Regions from separate parts of the Anaerobacillus sp. 1_MG-2023 genome, predicted to be linked through region 2. Evidence: riboswitches for the same ligand, from Rfam matches in the RefSeq annotation. Region 2 holds a riboswitch; each other region holds the start of a gene.
The links. A riboswitch is a leader RNA that binds a small molecule or an ion and turns the genes downstream of it on or off. The one in region 2 is predicted to bind S-adenosylmethionine.
Positions count from the first base shown of each region.

Region 1: another riboswitch for S-adenosylmethionine. It lies ahead of metK (methionine adenosyltransferase); the one in region 2 lies ahead of Q4550_RS05190 (sulfite oxidase-like oxidoreductase).
Region 3: another riboswitch for S-adenosylmethionine. It lies ahead of Q4550_RS06335 (acetyl-CoA C-acyltransferase); the one in region 2 lies ahead of Q4550_RS05190 (sulfite oxidase-like oxidoreductase).

Region 1 covers NZ_JAUORD010000014.1:562-5,820, forward strand. Annotated here, with positions in the region: gene Q4550_RS19180 (phosphatase PAP2 family protein) at 1-140, shown strand, start outside; gene Q4550_RS19185 (glycosyltransferase family 4 protein) at 157-1,302, shown strand; gene Q4550_RS19190 (hypothetical protein) at 1,316-1,501, shown strand; gene Q4550_RS19195 (MSMEG_1061 family FMN-dependent PPOX-type flavoprotein) at 1,495-2,118, opposite strand; gene metK (methionine adenosyltransferase) at 2,260-3,456, opposite strand; SAM riboswitch class I at 3,665-3,774, opposite strand; gene pckA (phosphoenolpyruvate carboxykinase (ATP)) at 4,128-5,259, shown strand, end outside.
Region 2 covers NZ_JAUORD010000002.1:272,710-277,968, forward strand. Annotated here, with positions in the region: gene Q4550_RS05175 (GNAT family N-acetyltransferase) at 1-355, shown strand, start outside; gene Q4550_RS05180 (GNAT family N-acetyltransferase) at 453-884, shown strand; gene Q4550_RS05185 (GNAT family N-acetyltransferase) at 1,081-1,566, shown strand; SAM riboswitch class I at 1,606-1,704, shown strand; gene Q4550_RS05190 (sulfite oxidase-like oxidoreductase) at 1,788-2,450, shown strand; gene Q4550_RS05195 (copper amine oxidase) at 2,748-4,097, shown strand; gene Q4550_RS05200 (ABC transporter substrate-binding protein) at 4,375-5,259, shown strand, end outside.
Region 3 covers NZ_JAUORD010000002.1:479,137-484,395, reverse strand. Annotated here, with positions in the region: gene Q4550_RS06340 (hypothetical protein) at 51-335, opposite strand; SAM riboswitch class I at 1,657-1,761, shown strand; SAM riboswitch class I at 1,830-1,937, shown strand; gene Q4550_RS06335 (acetyl-CoA C-acyltransferase) at 2,010-3,164, shown strand; gene Q4550_RS06330 (acetoacetate--CoA ligase) at 3,185-5,128, shown strand; gene Q4550_RS06325 (thiolase family protein) at 5,128-5,259, shown strand, end outside.

The sequences.
Region 1 (5,259 bases), on a different contig from region 2:
TAGCTATTCCCTTAATTACTCTCGGGAGTCTAGTTGCCCTTTCGCGAATTTACTTAGGTCATCATTATCCTTCTGACGTTCTTGTTGGTTTTATACTTGGTGGTGGATCTGGTATTCTTTCAACTTTAATCCTAGGCTAAAAAAGGGAGGGCTTTCATGAAAATTGCACTTTTTACTGACACTTACTATCCACAAGTTAACGGAGTATCTCGCACTTTGGGTAAATTAACCAGGTATATGGACCGTCAGCATGTAGATTATATGCTTTTTGCTCCTAACTGTCAGAAAGATGATGACCTTTTCTCAAGTAATATTCACCGCTTTACCAGTATGAAGTTTTTCCTTTATCCCGAATGTCGCATTGCCCTTCCTAACGTGAGTCTTATCCGCCACCAACTTCAAAATTTTCAACCAGACCTTCTTCATGTCGCTACACCTTTTAATATCGGCATGTGCGGGCTACATTACGGAAAGAAAAATAACATACCTATGGTTGCTTCATACCACACTAATTTTGATGACTATTTAAAGCATTACCACCTTGAATGGTTCTCTCCTTTTATGTGGAAATACTTAACCTGGTTTCATCAACCATTTTCCACTACCTTTATTCCTTCCAATGAAACGCGCAATCGATTAAAAGAAAGAGGTTTTAAGAACCTCAAGCTTTGGAGAAGAGGCGTCGATTGCGAACAATATTCTCCGATTAGAACAAATCACTCGCTACGTGAACGATATAACATTCAGGAGAAGTATATTCTTTTATTTGTTAGTCGACTCGCTCCAGAAAAAAATCTTGAAACGTTACAAAAAATCATGTGGAAGTTACCAGAACAGCTGAAACAACAAACAAGATGGCTGATTGTTGGTGATGGACCAGCCCTCCCTCATATTCAAAAAAACGTTCCTAACAACGTCACTTTCACTGGTTATAAAGAAGGGAAAGAATTAGCAGAGCTATACGCTACTTCAGATCTTTTCATCTTTCCATCAGCTACTGAAACATTTGGAAATGTCGCAAAGGAGTCACTTGCCTCAGGGACCCCTGTTATCGCTGCAAATGCCGGAGGATTAACCGATGTTGTCACTGGAGAAAGAAATGGTCTTTTCTGCTCTCCGTATAAAGAAGAGGAATATATCCACGCTATCAGTCGACTCTTATCAGATAATACCGAACGGAGAATGATGGGTTATGAAGGACGTCGTTATGCACTTACTCAATCATGGGATGCGATCTTCGGACGATTAGTAGAGGATTATGAGAAAACAATTGGAATTAAAAAATTAGCTCGATATGCTTAGAAAGGAGAAAAAAATGAATCTTACTGTATTGGGGATTAATGAAATCTGCTTAACTGCACCTTCTATCTTCGCAACACATAGCCACAACTTGTACGCGCTAGACGAAAGACAGAAAATAGCAAATACGTATGATCTCATTTACTGCTCCATTGTTCAACCAAACATACACAAAGGTTTGGGCTTGATTTCTGTTCAATAAAGACGTTTAGTGTAACTTTCTTTCAACGATTCAATCACTTTTTCTTCGCCTATTTTTGCATGATCAGATAGCATTCTGGCAGCTGACGCGAGCCCCTCAGTATTCGGCCATCGTTCAGGTTCAAAAAGAGATGATCGTTTAAAGGCTTTGGCACAATGAATGTAGCATTCCTTTACTTCTACTCCAATACCTAACAAAGGCGTTTTCCCCTTATATTCACACTGCTCTAGCAGCGTTTTATCTTTTACAATCGAGGCCTTTCCATTAATACGCAACGCTTCTTCTCGGCCGGGAATCATCAGCAGCAAACCGATATTTGGGTTTTCTAATAGATTGATCAATGAGTCCATTCGTTTATTTCCCGGTCTTTCCGGTATCAATAAATGATGATCATCCAGAACATGAATAAACCCCGGTGCATCCCCTCTTGGCGAAACATCACCACCCGTACTTGATTGGGTGGCAATCGTAATAAATGGTGTACGGCATATGAACTCTTTACAGTGTTTATCAAGAAAAGAGATGACTTTATTTGCAGCCAATTTACTCGGTATTCCTGCCATGTCTTTTAGTTCATTCACATCGGTCACGGTTTCTCCGAATATACTAGTTTTCACACATTACACTCCTCCATTTTTCCTTCCATTTTATCACCACACCCATCTGTTTTATGATAATTCAATACAATATAATGGATGTCAAAAAGGATGATAGAGCAAAAAAAGAAGCCAAAATATTTTTGGCTTCTTAGAAATTAATTAAATTCCGGCACCCTGTTTAAGGGATTCTGCACGATCTGTTTGTTCCCATGGAAGGTCAATATCAGTACGTCCAAAATGTCCATACGCAGCTGTTTGCTTATAAATGGGACGTCTAAGATCAAGCATCTTTATAATGCCTGCTGGACGAAGATCGAAGTTCTCTCTTACTAGCTCTACAAGACTTTCCTCAGACACTTTTCCTGTGCCAAATGTATCAATAGCAATTGATACTGGCTGAGCAACCCCAATAGCGTAAGCAAGTTGAACTTCACAACGATCTGTTAGACCCGCTGCCACAAGGTTCTTAGCAACATAACGAGCAGCATATGCAGCAGAACGGTCTACTTTCGTAGCATCCTTACCTGAGAAAGCACCGCCACCGTGACGCGCATAACCGCCGTAAGTATCAACAATGATTTTTCTTCCTGTTAAACCTGCGTCACCCTGCGGTCCACCGATAACAAAGCGTCCTGTTGGGTTGATGAAGTATTTTGTTTCTTCATCAATTAATTCAGCAGGAACAACCGGCTTCACAACGTGTTCTTTGATGTTACGTTGGATTTGTTCAAGTGAAATTTCAGGATGATGCTGTGTAGAAACAACAATGGTATCAACGCGTACCGGCTTACCAGCTTCATCGTATTCCACTGTTACTTGTGTTTTACCATCAGGACGAAGATAAGGAAGAATTTCTTCTTTTCTTACTTCGCTCAAACGTCGCGCTAGTTTATGCGCAAGAGAAATCGGAAGCGGCATTAATTCCGCTGTTTCATTACAAGCGTAACCAAACATAAGCCCCTGGTCACCTGCACCAATTGCATCGATTTCGTCATCTGACATCGTACCTTCACGTGCTTCAAGAGCAACATTTACACCTGCAGCAATGTCTGCAGACTGTTCATCAATAGATGAAAGAACAGCACATGTTTCAGCATCAAATCCGTATTTCGCACGTGTATAGCCGATCGTTTGAATCGTCTCACGAACCACTTTCGGAATATCCACATAGTGTGATGTTGTAATTTCACCGGAAACTAGTACAAGACCAGTTGTTACTGTAGTTTCACAGGCAACGCGCGCATTTGGATCATGCGCAAGAATATCATCCAGAATGGCATCGGAAATCTGATCTGAAATTTTATCAGGATGCCCCTCTGTTACTGACTCAGAAGTAAACAAACGACGATTACTCACTCAAGTACCTCCTTAAGGATTGGATCCTATCTAATTATGTTGTAATGGATACGGTACTCATTTCCCTATTACCCTGTGCCGAAACGAGAGAACGAATTCAATTTCTTATCGTCTTACCTTTTTTTATAGCGTCATCAATCTCAACGACATTAAAAAAGCCCTTCCCTACAATCAGAGGGAAAAGGAGCTGATATCTCATGCCTTTCGCCTCTTATCTTCCAAGACTATCGTCTTGCAGGTTAGCACCTTAATCCTGTTGTATAGGAGTTGGTTGCTGAGCTTCATCGGGCCTGTCCCTCCGCCTGCTCGGGATAAGAGTATCCATTCTCGACATATAATAACGCACATGAAAGGATGTGTCAATGAAGAAAAGCGGAAGCGCCCGTTTAGCCTCGACAAGCGCTGGAGCCCTACAAAAAGAACACGGGCTTTATGTTCGAATTCAAGGGCGAAGCGATCGATCCACCACCTTAATCCTTTACCCATAAAATAATCACTTCCTATATAATGGCGACAGGATTTCAACCTAAAGAAATAGTCATTCACCCATTTTTCACTTTTTATGCAAAAAATACATAGATTAGTATAGAATAATTGAATGAATGTGTTATACTATTTTTGAGTTAAACAAGTCAATCAACGAAATCTTTAAAAAAGGATGGGTTTAACGTATGAAAACAGCTTCCTTCTCCTCACCGTTATTGGATGCGATATTAAATAAGAATAATCCACATGTGAATTTATCAGTGTCTGAACTGGTTGAACATTCACTATTTAAAAACGAAGGGCAACTATCAGCTACAGGAGCTCTTCGCGTAGAAACCGGAAAATATACAGGACGTTCTCCTGGGGACAAGTTCATTGTAAAGGAAGATTCCGTAAAGAACAAAGTGAACTGGGAAACAAACCAGCCTATTTCCGAAAAAAGTTTTGAAAACCTTTACACAAAGGTGTTGAACTACCTCGGTGAGAAAAAGGGACTTTATGTGTTTAAAGGATTTGCTGGTGCTGACCAGGCATCAAGACTACCCATTCAGGTTATTAATGAATATGCCTGGCATAACCTTTTCGCCCACCAGCTGTTCATCCGTCCGAATGAATCAGAGTTAAAAGAACATGACGCTGAATTCACTGTCATTTCTGCACCTGGTTTTCAAGCTGATCCAGAAGTGGATGGCACAAATTCAGAAACATTTATTATTATCTCCTTTGAGAAACGAACCGTCTTAATTGGTGGAACAGAATATGCTGGAGAAATTAAAAAGTCTATTTTCACCGTTATGAACTACTTATTACCAGAGCGAAATATTCTTTCAATGCACTGCTCTGCTAACGTAGGTAAAGAGGGGGATGTTGCTCTATTTTTCGGTTTATCTGGAACTGGAAAGACAACGCTCTCAGCAGATGCTCATCGATCTCTTATCGGTGATGATGAACACGGATGGTCTATGAATGGTGTCTTTAATATTGAAGGTGGATGCTACGCTAAATGCATCAACTTATCAAAAGAAAAAGAACCTGAAATCTGGGATGCAATTCGCTTTGGAACGGTTCTTGAGAACGTTATGATGGATAACGGCTCGCGTGAACCTGACTACGATAACACTAGTCTAACTGAAAATACTCGCGCTGCCTATCCGATTGACGCCATACCTAATATTGCAATTCCTAGCGTTGCCGGACATCCCAACACGATTATTTTCTTAACGGCAGATGCATTTGGCGTCCTTCCTCCAATTAGCAAACTGACCAAAGAACAAGCCATGTTTCATTTCCTATCAGGTTACACAAGCAAGTTAGCCG
Region 2 (5,259 bases):
GCGGGAGGATCTTCGACTATTACTCTTCCATAAACAGACGGGTGATTTTATCGGTTCCTCAGGGTTACATCGAATAGATTGGAACGTTCGTAAATTTGAAATCGGTTATTGGATTGATTCTAGATACGCTGGTCAAGGCTATATGTCTGAAGCGGTCCAAGGCATTGTAGATTACGCCTTTTCAAACCTTAACGCTAGAAGACTAGAAATTCGTTGCAATGCGACAAATAGGCGAAGTCGGCGAATTGCCGAGAAACAATTGTTTCAACTTGAGGCTATTTTACGAAACGACCATGTCTCAATTGATGGCAGTAAACTAACTGATACATGCGTCTATGCTTTAACAAAAAAATAAATTTGGTAAGAATATGCATCCTACTTATGGGAGGAATAAGGTTCTTGCATCAAGAATAAACGAGTAATGAATGATTTTGATGATGGAGGGAAACTATGTGATCGAACGAGCGACGATAGAAGAAAGAGATTTTATTTTATCGAATTCCATTCAATCTGTTAATGAAGGAACGACAAATCCTGGTATCGTAAAAGAAGAGAAAGCACTCGAAATTGTATCATCTATTCTTGATCGAGGTGGTTACCACCTCATTTATCGCGACGAAGGGGAAATTGCTGGCTGGGTATTACTTGGAGAAAACACGGATTATTTTACAGAAAGCAAGCATGGGTTCATTTATGATGTATTTGTTTTTCCAAAGTTTCGTGGGAAAGGGTATTCTAAGCAGCTGGTTCAAGCGAGTATTGAAAACTTCAAAGAACAGGGATATGAGGAAATTCGTTTGAATGTGTATTCCTCTAACTTCGCGAAATACATTTATAAAGACATTGGATTTCGAGAACTTCAAACAATCATGGTTTATAAATAGTTGTCCAGCTTCTTTTCATTTATTAAAAGAATGTGAAAAACAACTCATAATTAATCATCATGCCCTTGGAACTTGCTACACTATTTTTGCAGGGACTTCCCCGGTTCCTGTCCCCCTTAAAATATAAAGTGTGAGCCCCATGCATTTCCCAGCATGGGGCTTTTCCTTTTCAATCGCACAGAAATGAGGGAGAGTATTGGTATATCAATTTAAGTTAATAAGTCATGAAGCAGTCGAGCGAATTATCTCCTGGAACTATGATGGGGTATACTCATTTTATAATATGGACGAGGATCTTGAAGATCTAAAAGAGTTCCGGGAAGATGCAGTCAGCAATGAAAATTATTGGAGCGTTTACCAAAGGGATCATCTTATTGGTTTTTTTAGTTTTCATGAGCATGAAGACAACCATATAGAAATTGGTCTAGGAATGTGTCCCGATAATGTTGGAAAAGGAGAAGGCTTTTCTTTTTTAGAGGCTGGCCTTCAAAAAGCAGTTGAATTGTATCATCCAACTTCCTTCGGAATGGCAGTAGCTGAATTTAATAAACGAGCCATAAAAGTGTATCAAAGGGCTGGATTTCAAATCACTCATCTGTTTATGCAACAAACCAATGGGGGAGAATTTCAATTTGTTGAAATGAAAAAAATCTCGTTTAAAACAATAATTGCAAAATACTAAATAGACCGATAGAATGAATCAAAATTACATTATTTAATTTCCTTATTGAGAGAGGCGGAGGGACTGGCCCTTTGATGCCCGGCAACCTGATAGACAAGGTGCCAAATCCAGCAGAGTCTATGCTCTGAGAGATAAGGAAGAGCTCTGAAGCGAACTCTTCCTTATTAGTTAGGAAGAGTTTTTTAGACGATTCAATAAATGAGAGACGGGTTGTGAAGAATTTGAAAAAAGCTGACCGTATTCGCAAAATGAAAGTTCCAGATGCAAGTGAAAAGTATGGTGATCGTCTGCCACCGGGGCAAGTACTTACAGAAAGGTTCCCTATTCTACATGAAGGTGATGTACCTGTGTATGAGATGTCGACATGGAACCTAAGTGTATTTGGAGAAATTGATAAGGAAGTGATCATTTCCTATAGCGACATACTTGCCTTACCACAGAAGAAAGTAAAGTGTGATATTCACTGTGTCACAAGGTGGTCTAGGTTTGATAATACTTTTGAAGGGGTTTTGATTAAGGATTTTATGAACGCATATGGGATAGTACCGAAAACGAACTATGTTATGCTACATGGAGACTATAACTATTCAACGAATATTCACCTCACTGACTTAATGAGAGATGATGTTATTCTTGCCCACTCAGTCGATGGAGAGAAATTAACGGCAAAACACGGATGGCCTCTTAGGTTAGTTGTACCGCATCTTTACTTCTGGAAAAGTATTAAATGGATCAGAGGGATAGAATTTATCAATGAAGACAAACCTGGTTTTTGGGAACAAAACGGATTTCATAACCATGCCGATCCATTTAAAGAAGAAAGGTTTTCTGGAGAGGATTTGGGACTACCGGAAGATGAATGGGAGAAAAAAGAGTTTGATTAATTTTTCTTAAAAAAGCGGGCGTGATTAACACATATAGAATTGATTGAGGAAAAGGTAGTTTATTATCACATTCTAAATATCATCATATCTATAAAAAAATAGTTAAAATTTGAAAGTCAGCAGAACCTTAGTATGTGTGGGTTTTGCTGACTTTTTATTGTCTCGTAATTAAAAAAAGAGAAGAATTTTAAAAAAGAATGATCCAAATGGATCTTCTCTCCGTTAGCTAAGTGTAAATCAAAATTAAGGGGAGTGGATTTGATAATGAATACGAACAAGAATATGAAAAAGAAAGTGATCGATTGGAAAAAGGGACTATTAATTGTTCCGCTTAGCTTTTCACTTTTAATACCAACTGCTGGAGCATTTGCCTCTGACCACGACGAGCAAATGGACAAGCCTACAGTAGAAACACCAGGTGCTGATCTTCGTGCTGATCTTGGCCATTTACTAAGTGAGCATGCTTATCTTGCAGTAGAAACAATGAGAAAAGGAGCTGAAGGTTCTGAAGATTTTGAAGCTTCTGCTGGTGCCTTAAGTGAAAACACGGAAGACCTTACAGCTGCGATTACATCCGTTTATGGTGAAGAAGCAGGAGCTGAATTTAATGAAATTTGGAGCAATCATATCGGTTTCTTCGTTGACTATGTGAAAGCAACAGGTAATGAAGATGAAGATGCAAAACAAAAAGCTTTAGATAGTTTAGATGGTTATAAAGAAGATTTCTCTAATTTCTTGGAAAATGCTACTGGAGAACGACTTCAAGCTGAAACATTGTCTGAAGGACTTCAAGCTCATATTAATCAGTTGATTGGTTCATTTGATAGCTATGTAGCAGGTGATTACGAGATGGCTTACGAGAAAGAACGTGAAGCGATTGCTCACATGCAAATGGTGGCTAAAGGATTCTCTGGTGCCATTACTGATCAGTTCCCAGACAAGTTCGAAAACACAGAAGCCGTAACACCAGCCTCTGATCTTCGTGCAACATTAGGTCATTTATTATCTGAACATGCTGGTCTTGCAATGATGACAATGCAGAACGGAATCGACGGATCAGAAGACTTTAATGCATCTGCAGATGCACTAAGCAAGAATACGGATGATCTAGCTGCTGCGATAACTTCTGTATATGGTGAAGAAGCAGGAAATCAATTTAAAGAAATGTGGTCTGGACATATCGGTAACTTTGTAGAATATGTTCAAGCGACGGGAGCTGAAGATGAAGCTGCTCAAGAAAAAGCACTAAAAGCGCTTGAAGACTATCGTGCAGACTTCTCGAGTTTTCTTGAAACAGCAACTGAAGGTAGATTAGAAGCGGGACCATTATCTGAAGGGTTACAAATGCATGTGAATCAATTAATATCTGCGTTTGATAGCTACACTACGGAAGACTACGATGCAGCTTATGATTCGGTTCGTGAAGCTTATGCTCATATGTATAAGCCGGCAAAGGGACTTTCTGGTGCTTTCGTAAACCAATTCCCGGATAAATTCGCTATGGAAGCTATGCCAACTGATATGCCTAAAACAGGTATGGGTGGTACAGCTGAACAGCAAATGCCAATCGAATGGATTGTTGCAGCTATTCTTGCAACTATGGCTGCAACTGGCGTAATTGTTCGTAGAAAAATGCAGAAAAGCTAAGGGAATAGATGATAGGGTAGCCTAACATACCCGTTAGAAAAGCAATAGCCAAAGTGGCTATTGCTTTTCTTCGTGAAAAGAACGATGAACTTGCCGTTCTTACGCTATAGGAAATGGTTTTATTATAGTTTGAGATGTAAGGAGCGTTACAGCATCATGTTTATAAAAAAGGTATACTGATAATGGGAAAATAGATGATGTCTGACTATGAAACACAATTAAGTTCGTCAAATATGTCTTTCAGTTGCTAGGATAGTTTATAAGAGGGGGAAACTAGATGAAGCAAAAGTTAACATTTATTATCGCAACGCTACTTTTTATTGTTGCATGTGGGAATAGTGAAACCAATGAAACTGGTAAAACAGAGGTGTTATCAAAGGAGTGGGATGAAATCGTATCCTCTTCTAATGGAACAGAGGTAAATCTCTTTATGTGGGGAGGGGATGAAGGCATTAATCAGTACGTTGATGAATGGGTAGCACCAAGATTAAAAGAGGAGCATGATATTACGCTTAATCGTCAGCCGATGAATACCGAAGAATTTATGCAAAAACTTTTAACAGAGAAAAAAGCAAATAAAAACAAAGGTACAATTGATGTCATATGGATAAATGGCGCAAATTTCAAAAATGCTAAGAATGCTGATTTATTACTAGGTTCTTTCTCAAAGAAGCTGCCTCATTTTCAAGAATACATTGGATCAAAGGATCAGAATGCTGAATATGATCAAGGGACGGAAATTGATGGATTAGAAGCTCCGTGGGGAAATGTTCAATATGTTTTTCATTACGATTCGAGCAAGATCGATACACCTCCAAGTACACTTGAGGAGTTAAAGCAGTGGATTCACGATAATCCTGGGAAGTTTACGTATCCTAACGTTTCGGATTTTACTGGTAATACGTTCGTGAAGCACCTACTCATAAAAGGTGCAGGCGAAGAGTCGGGTCTTCTGGCAGAGGAATTTAACAAAGAGATTATTAAAGATTCCGAAGAATACGTGTGGAATTATCTTGATGATATAAAGTCTGATCTTTGGCGTAATGGTGAAACTTATCCTGAATCATTGACTAAACTTGATACGCTTTATAGTCAGGGGGAAATCCTAATGACTATGGGCTTTAACGAAGCAAGAGCAGAAAGTTTAATTGAAAATGGAACG
Region 3 (5,259 bases), 210 kb from region 2:
AAGACTTACACAATAGTTGAATATTGATTGTATGATGTCATATTAAGTCATTATTTCTTACGTATTCGTTCTAAAAATATAGGTGCTATATTTAGTGAGATAGAAACAATTGTCAATAACCAAAATGCCCTTGCCATACCAGGTACTACATCCGATAAAGCCGCCCAATCTTCTGCTTTTATCCACCCATTTAGATAACTGTAATCTGCACAAATTGTTAATGCTGTAAATGATAATGCCATCGCCATAGCAAGCTTATAATCCTTTCCTGCTGCATACAAAGAAAGGTTTATAACAGTTACTACTACGGCAATGACCCCTAATATTGCCCACATTACTATACCTCCTTATATATTCACTTAAATGATAACCCATTTTACTTATTAAAGATTACTGCCCTGTCAGTTAAATAGGTTAAACCACTGATACTACTTTTGCTTATGTAATAAAGGGCTAATGCTCTATTAAACAATTCCTCCGATATAGCTGAATACTCAATGAAGTAATAAACACTAGAATATCCTTTGGTTATTTTTTTCTATTATTCCGTAAGGTGATAAACAATTGTGATGCAAGGATAACTGTTATTATGCCTAGCAAAATATTAGTTACACTTAATGTTCCATTCAAATCGTTTAACACGCCAGCGATTGACTCGAGTCTTATTTCCAAGGTATTCCCTCCCTTTCCAGTTCAACATTGTTCCAATTATTTCAAAACCCACTCACTTACTCAACCTTTACTTTAAAGAAAAAGACGTAATTCCGTAGTACGGAATCACGCCCTATTAATCAAGATCATTCTTTAACATACCCTGATATGATATTACAGAATTGTTCCGAGATTATGGAATACCGTTATGCTTCTAATATTTGATGCTGATCAACCTTTAAAATGGATTATAGAAAATACACTAAGGCACAAGCGAACCCTGTGACAAAGTAAGTTATTAATCCTCTGACCCAAAGCATCTTTCCGAATGAATCATTTATTTTAAAGGTGACATAGATCATTCGAGTCATCAACATAGATAATTTCCTAAGGCTCTCCTTTTCGCTACGATTTGTAGTAATAAGGCGAAAACGCTTCTTTTAATGATGTAAATAGAGTCTTAGAAAACATACTATACATCAATTTAGCGATAATGATAGACATGATCGATCCTAAATTTCCAGCATATCCAGGCATGAGAAATCCAAATGGCCGCCATAACCAACATCACGATAAATAGCCATACTTGATTATTTTCGAGTTTTTTCTAGTAAACACCCCTCTCTTTCCATTCAACAACTTCCTAACACCGATATGGCCCGCCCACCGCCTTTAACACCATTCAATTAACGTATAAAAAACATTAAAGAAAGCTGCTTAAGTTCAGAGAAAAATAAAAGAGATACAGTATGCTTATTCATACATGTCCCCAACTGGTAAAAATTAAACACAACGAATTAGACCGCTTTTATTATAATTGTAAATAATACTTTGTCTTAAACTTTCCTCTTACATTGACGGCTATGAAGGTAGGCACCAGAACATTTCTATAGAAGATTGTCAAACCAATCAAAATAAAATAAATTTTCTAACTTTTTCATCAAATATATTGACAGAAATCCTTCACCTTGCTAACATGACACTTAATTAAACAACGAAATAACATTCTTATCCAGAGAGGTGGAGGGACTGGCCCTGTGAAACCCGGCAACCGCTATACTCCTAGCATGGTGCCAAATCCTACTGAGTTAATGCTCAGGAAGATAAGAGAATCCTAAATCTCTTAACCTCTCTATTTCACTGATAGAGAGGTTTTATATTTTCCAATTGAATAATCATTCTTATCCAGAGAGGCAGAGGGACTGGCCCGTTGACGCCCGGCAACCATCAAGCATGCGCTTGATAAGGTGCTAATTCCTGCAGGAGATAATCCTGAAAGATAAGAAGAGCTAAGAGCCCTCTTCTTGTTTTTTAGTGAAGAGGGCTCGTTCTATTTGAAAAAAGGAGTTGTTACATATATGAAAACCGTTCTGTTAGATGGAATCCGTACCCCATTCGGAAAATGGAAAGGAGCATTGAAAAAGCTATCAGCAGCAGAGCTTGGTACGAATGCGCTAAGCGCTCTGTTAGAAAAAAACCCGGTTGCAAAACAGGCGGATGGCGTACTGCTGGCACAAGTGATCCAGGCTGGGGGCGGGCAAAATCCTGCCAGACAAGTTGCTTATCAGGCAGGAGTCGATATCGGTACACCCGCCATCACATTGAACAATGTTTGTTTAGGCGGAATCGCTACAATTGCGGATGCCTCCCGGAGAATGCATTTCAATGAAGGTGAATTATACATTGTCGGCGGTTTTGACTCGATGACGAACGCTCCTCATACCGCTCCTGTGCGTGCTTCTTCAGGCCTTAGTCATGCCCTGCTTAGAGATACGTTACTGAACGACGGTTTGTGGTGCGCTTTGAGTGATGTTTCGATGGGAGCTCTTACGGATGAGAAAAACCGATCCTTCGAAATAAGTCGCGCGGAACAAGATGAGTATGCAGCTCTTTCCCAGCATCGAGCATCTAATGCTCAGGAAAAGGGATTTTTCCAACCAGAAATAGATCCTATTTCCGGTCTACTTGCAGAAGATGAAGGCATCCGTAAAGGAACGACAGCAGAAAAGTTAGCCAGCCTTTCTCCCGCCTTTTCAAACGAAGGCACGATTACAGCAGGGAATGCATCTCAGATGACGGACGGAGCGAGCATTGGCATCGTGACCACAAAAGAGAAAGCGGAATCACTCGGCCAGGAGCCGCTGGCGGAAGTAATCAGTTGGTCAGAAATTGCAGGGCCAGATCCGAGCTTACAAACAAAACCATCGCAAGCGATCAAAGAACTATTAGATAGACACCTTTTGACTACAGATGATATTGATCTATTTGAAATCAATGAAGCATTTGCCAGTGTCGTCATCGCAAGCTGCCGTGATCTTGGCATCGATTATGATCGTGTCAATGTCAACGGTGGTGCCATCGCTCTTGGTCACCCATTAGGTGGCACAGGATTCCGGCTGGTTTTGACACTTGCCCACGAACTGAAACGGCGGGGTGGTGGAAAAGGCATCGCTTCCCTTTGCGGTGGTGGTGGACAGGGAATGGCAATTTTGATTGAAGTTCCTTATTTATAACTCGAAAGGAGACAAATCCAATGCCTACATCAACAACAACTCAACGTTCCCCTTTTGTATGGGAACCGTCGAGCGAAAGAATAGACCAATCACACATCAAAGCTTTTGCCGATTATACCGGCCAGTCCCTTTTTCCTTATGAACGGTTCCACCGCTGGTCCATTTCCCAACTGGCTGAATTTTGGTCAGGAGTATGGGATTATGCAGGAATCATTGGGGAAAAGGGTGATCGTGTGTTTCTCCCTTCCGATTCAATGCCAGATAGCAAATGGTTCCCTGAAGCAGAATTGAATTTCGCTGAAAATTTATTGCGTGGTTCTCTTGATCGGATTGCTGCCTATGAAGCGAATGAGACAGGCGTCCGCCGGAGTATCAATTTGGGAGAGCTAAGGCAATCCGTAGCGAGAGCCCAGGAAGGGTTAAAACGACTAGGTGTACAAAAAGGCGATTGTGTTGCCGGCGTCACCACAAACGATATTCAAGGGTTGGTGGCTTTGTTAGCGACCACTTCGCTCGGAGCCACATGGACGTCCTGTTCTCCTGACTTCGGAACAAAAGGAATCGTTGATCGAATCGGGCAGGTGAAACCAAAAGTATTGATCGCTACCCTCTCCTATCACTATAAGCAAAAGCCATATCATATTGAGGACAAAATCAAGCAAATGACGGAAAACCTGGTAGGACTATCCGCAATCATAACGCTCGAAGGGGTTGCTTCGATTGAAGGGGTTGAATCTCTTTCGTGGAACCAGCTTTGTGACAACGATGCAAAAAAGCCGACATTCCAACCTGTTCCTTTTGAGCACCCCTTATATATTTTATATACATCTGGAACGACAGGACTTCCGAAAGCAATCGTCCATTCTGTCGGCGGGACCCTCCTTCAACATGTGAAAGAACACCAGCTCCATTGCGACGTCCAGCAAAATGATGTGTTGTTTTGGTATACCAATACAGCCTGGATGATGTATCCATGGCTCGTTTCCGGGTTAGCCAGTGAAGCGGCCATCCTGTTGTATGATGGCTCTCCCGTCAGGCAAGATTCCCTCTCCCATTTGTGGGACATTGCCGATGAAGTCGGAGTCACCCATTTCGGCACAAGTCCTAAGTATTTAGATACATTGATGAAAGCAGATGTCGACCTGAAAAGTAGTCATTCGCTCGGTTCATTGAAAAGTCTGTTATCATGCGGCGCCCCATTAGCTCCAGAGCAATACGATTGGGTTTTTCAAACGATAAAAAAGGATTTGTTCCTTGCTTCCATTTCTGGCGGAACAGAAATTATCGGCTGCTTTGTGATGGGAGCTCCAGTACTACCCGTGAAACGAGGCGAAATCGCCTGCAAAGCGTTGGGAATGGCGGTTGATGTATTGGATGAGCGAGGGGCATCTGTATATGCAGAAAAAGGCGACCTTGTGTGTACCCAACCATTCCCGAGCATGCCGCTCACCTTTTTCGGCGAAGGTGGAGAGGAACGCTACCGGAAGAGTTATTTTTCCAAACGGTCAGGAATTTGGACACATGGGGACTTAGCAGAACAAACCATCGACCAATCACTTATCATTTATGGGCGTGCTGATACGACATTGAATCCAGGTGGCGTCAGGATCGGTACGGCAGAAATTTACCGTGTCGTGGAGCACATCAAAGAAATAAAGGATTCCGTCGTATTCGGATTACCGAAAGATCATGACGAAGAAATCGTCCTATGTGTAGTCACAGAACAACTTACGGAAGACTTAGCAAAAGAAATACGCCAGCAAATTCGGGCTAAAGCTTCTCCACGCCACGTACCGAAGCGAATTTATCAAGTGGAGGAAATCCCACATACCAACAATGGAAAAAAAGTCGAAGGAGCAGCGAAAACAGCCGCTTCAGGAAATGAAGTGAAAAATGAAGCATCATTAAGGAATCCATCTGTTTTACAATCATTTCGCAAGCTATCAGAAAAGGAGTTCGTGTAATGGCAAGCCAAACACAGGGGGCCATCATAGGAATCGGTGAGCTGAAGCCCGTCCGTTATTCTACAGGAGAAACAACATTAAGTTTGATTGCAGAATCCGTCCGCCTCGCTCTTCAGGATGCAGGCATCTCC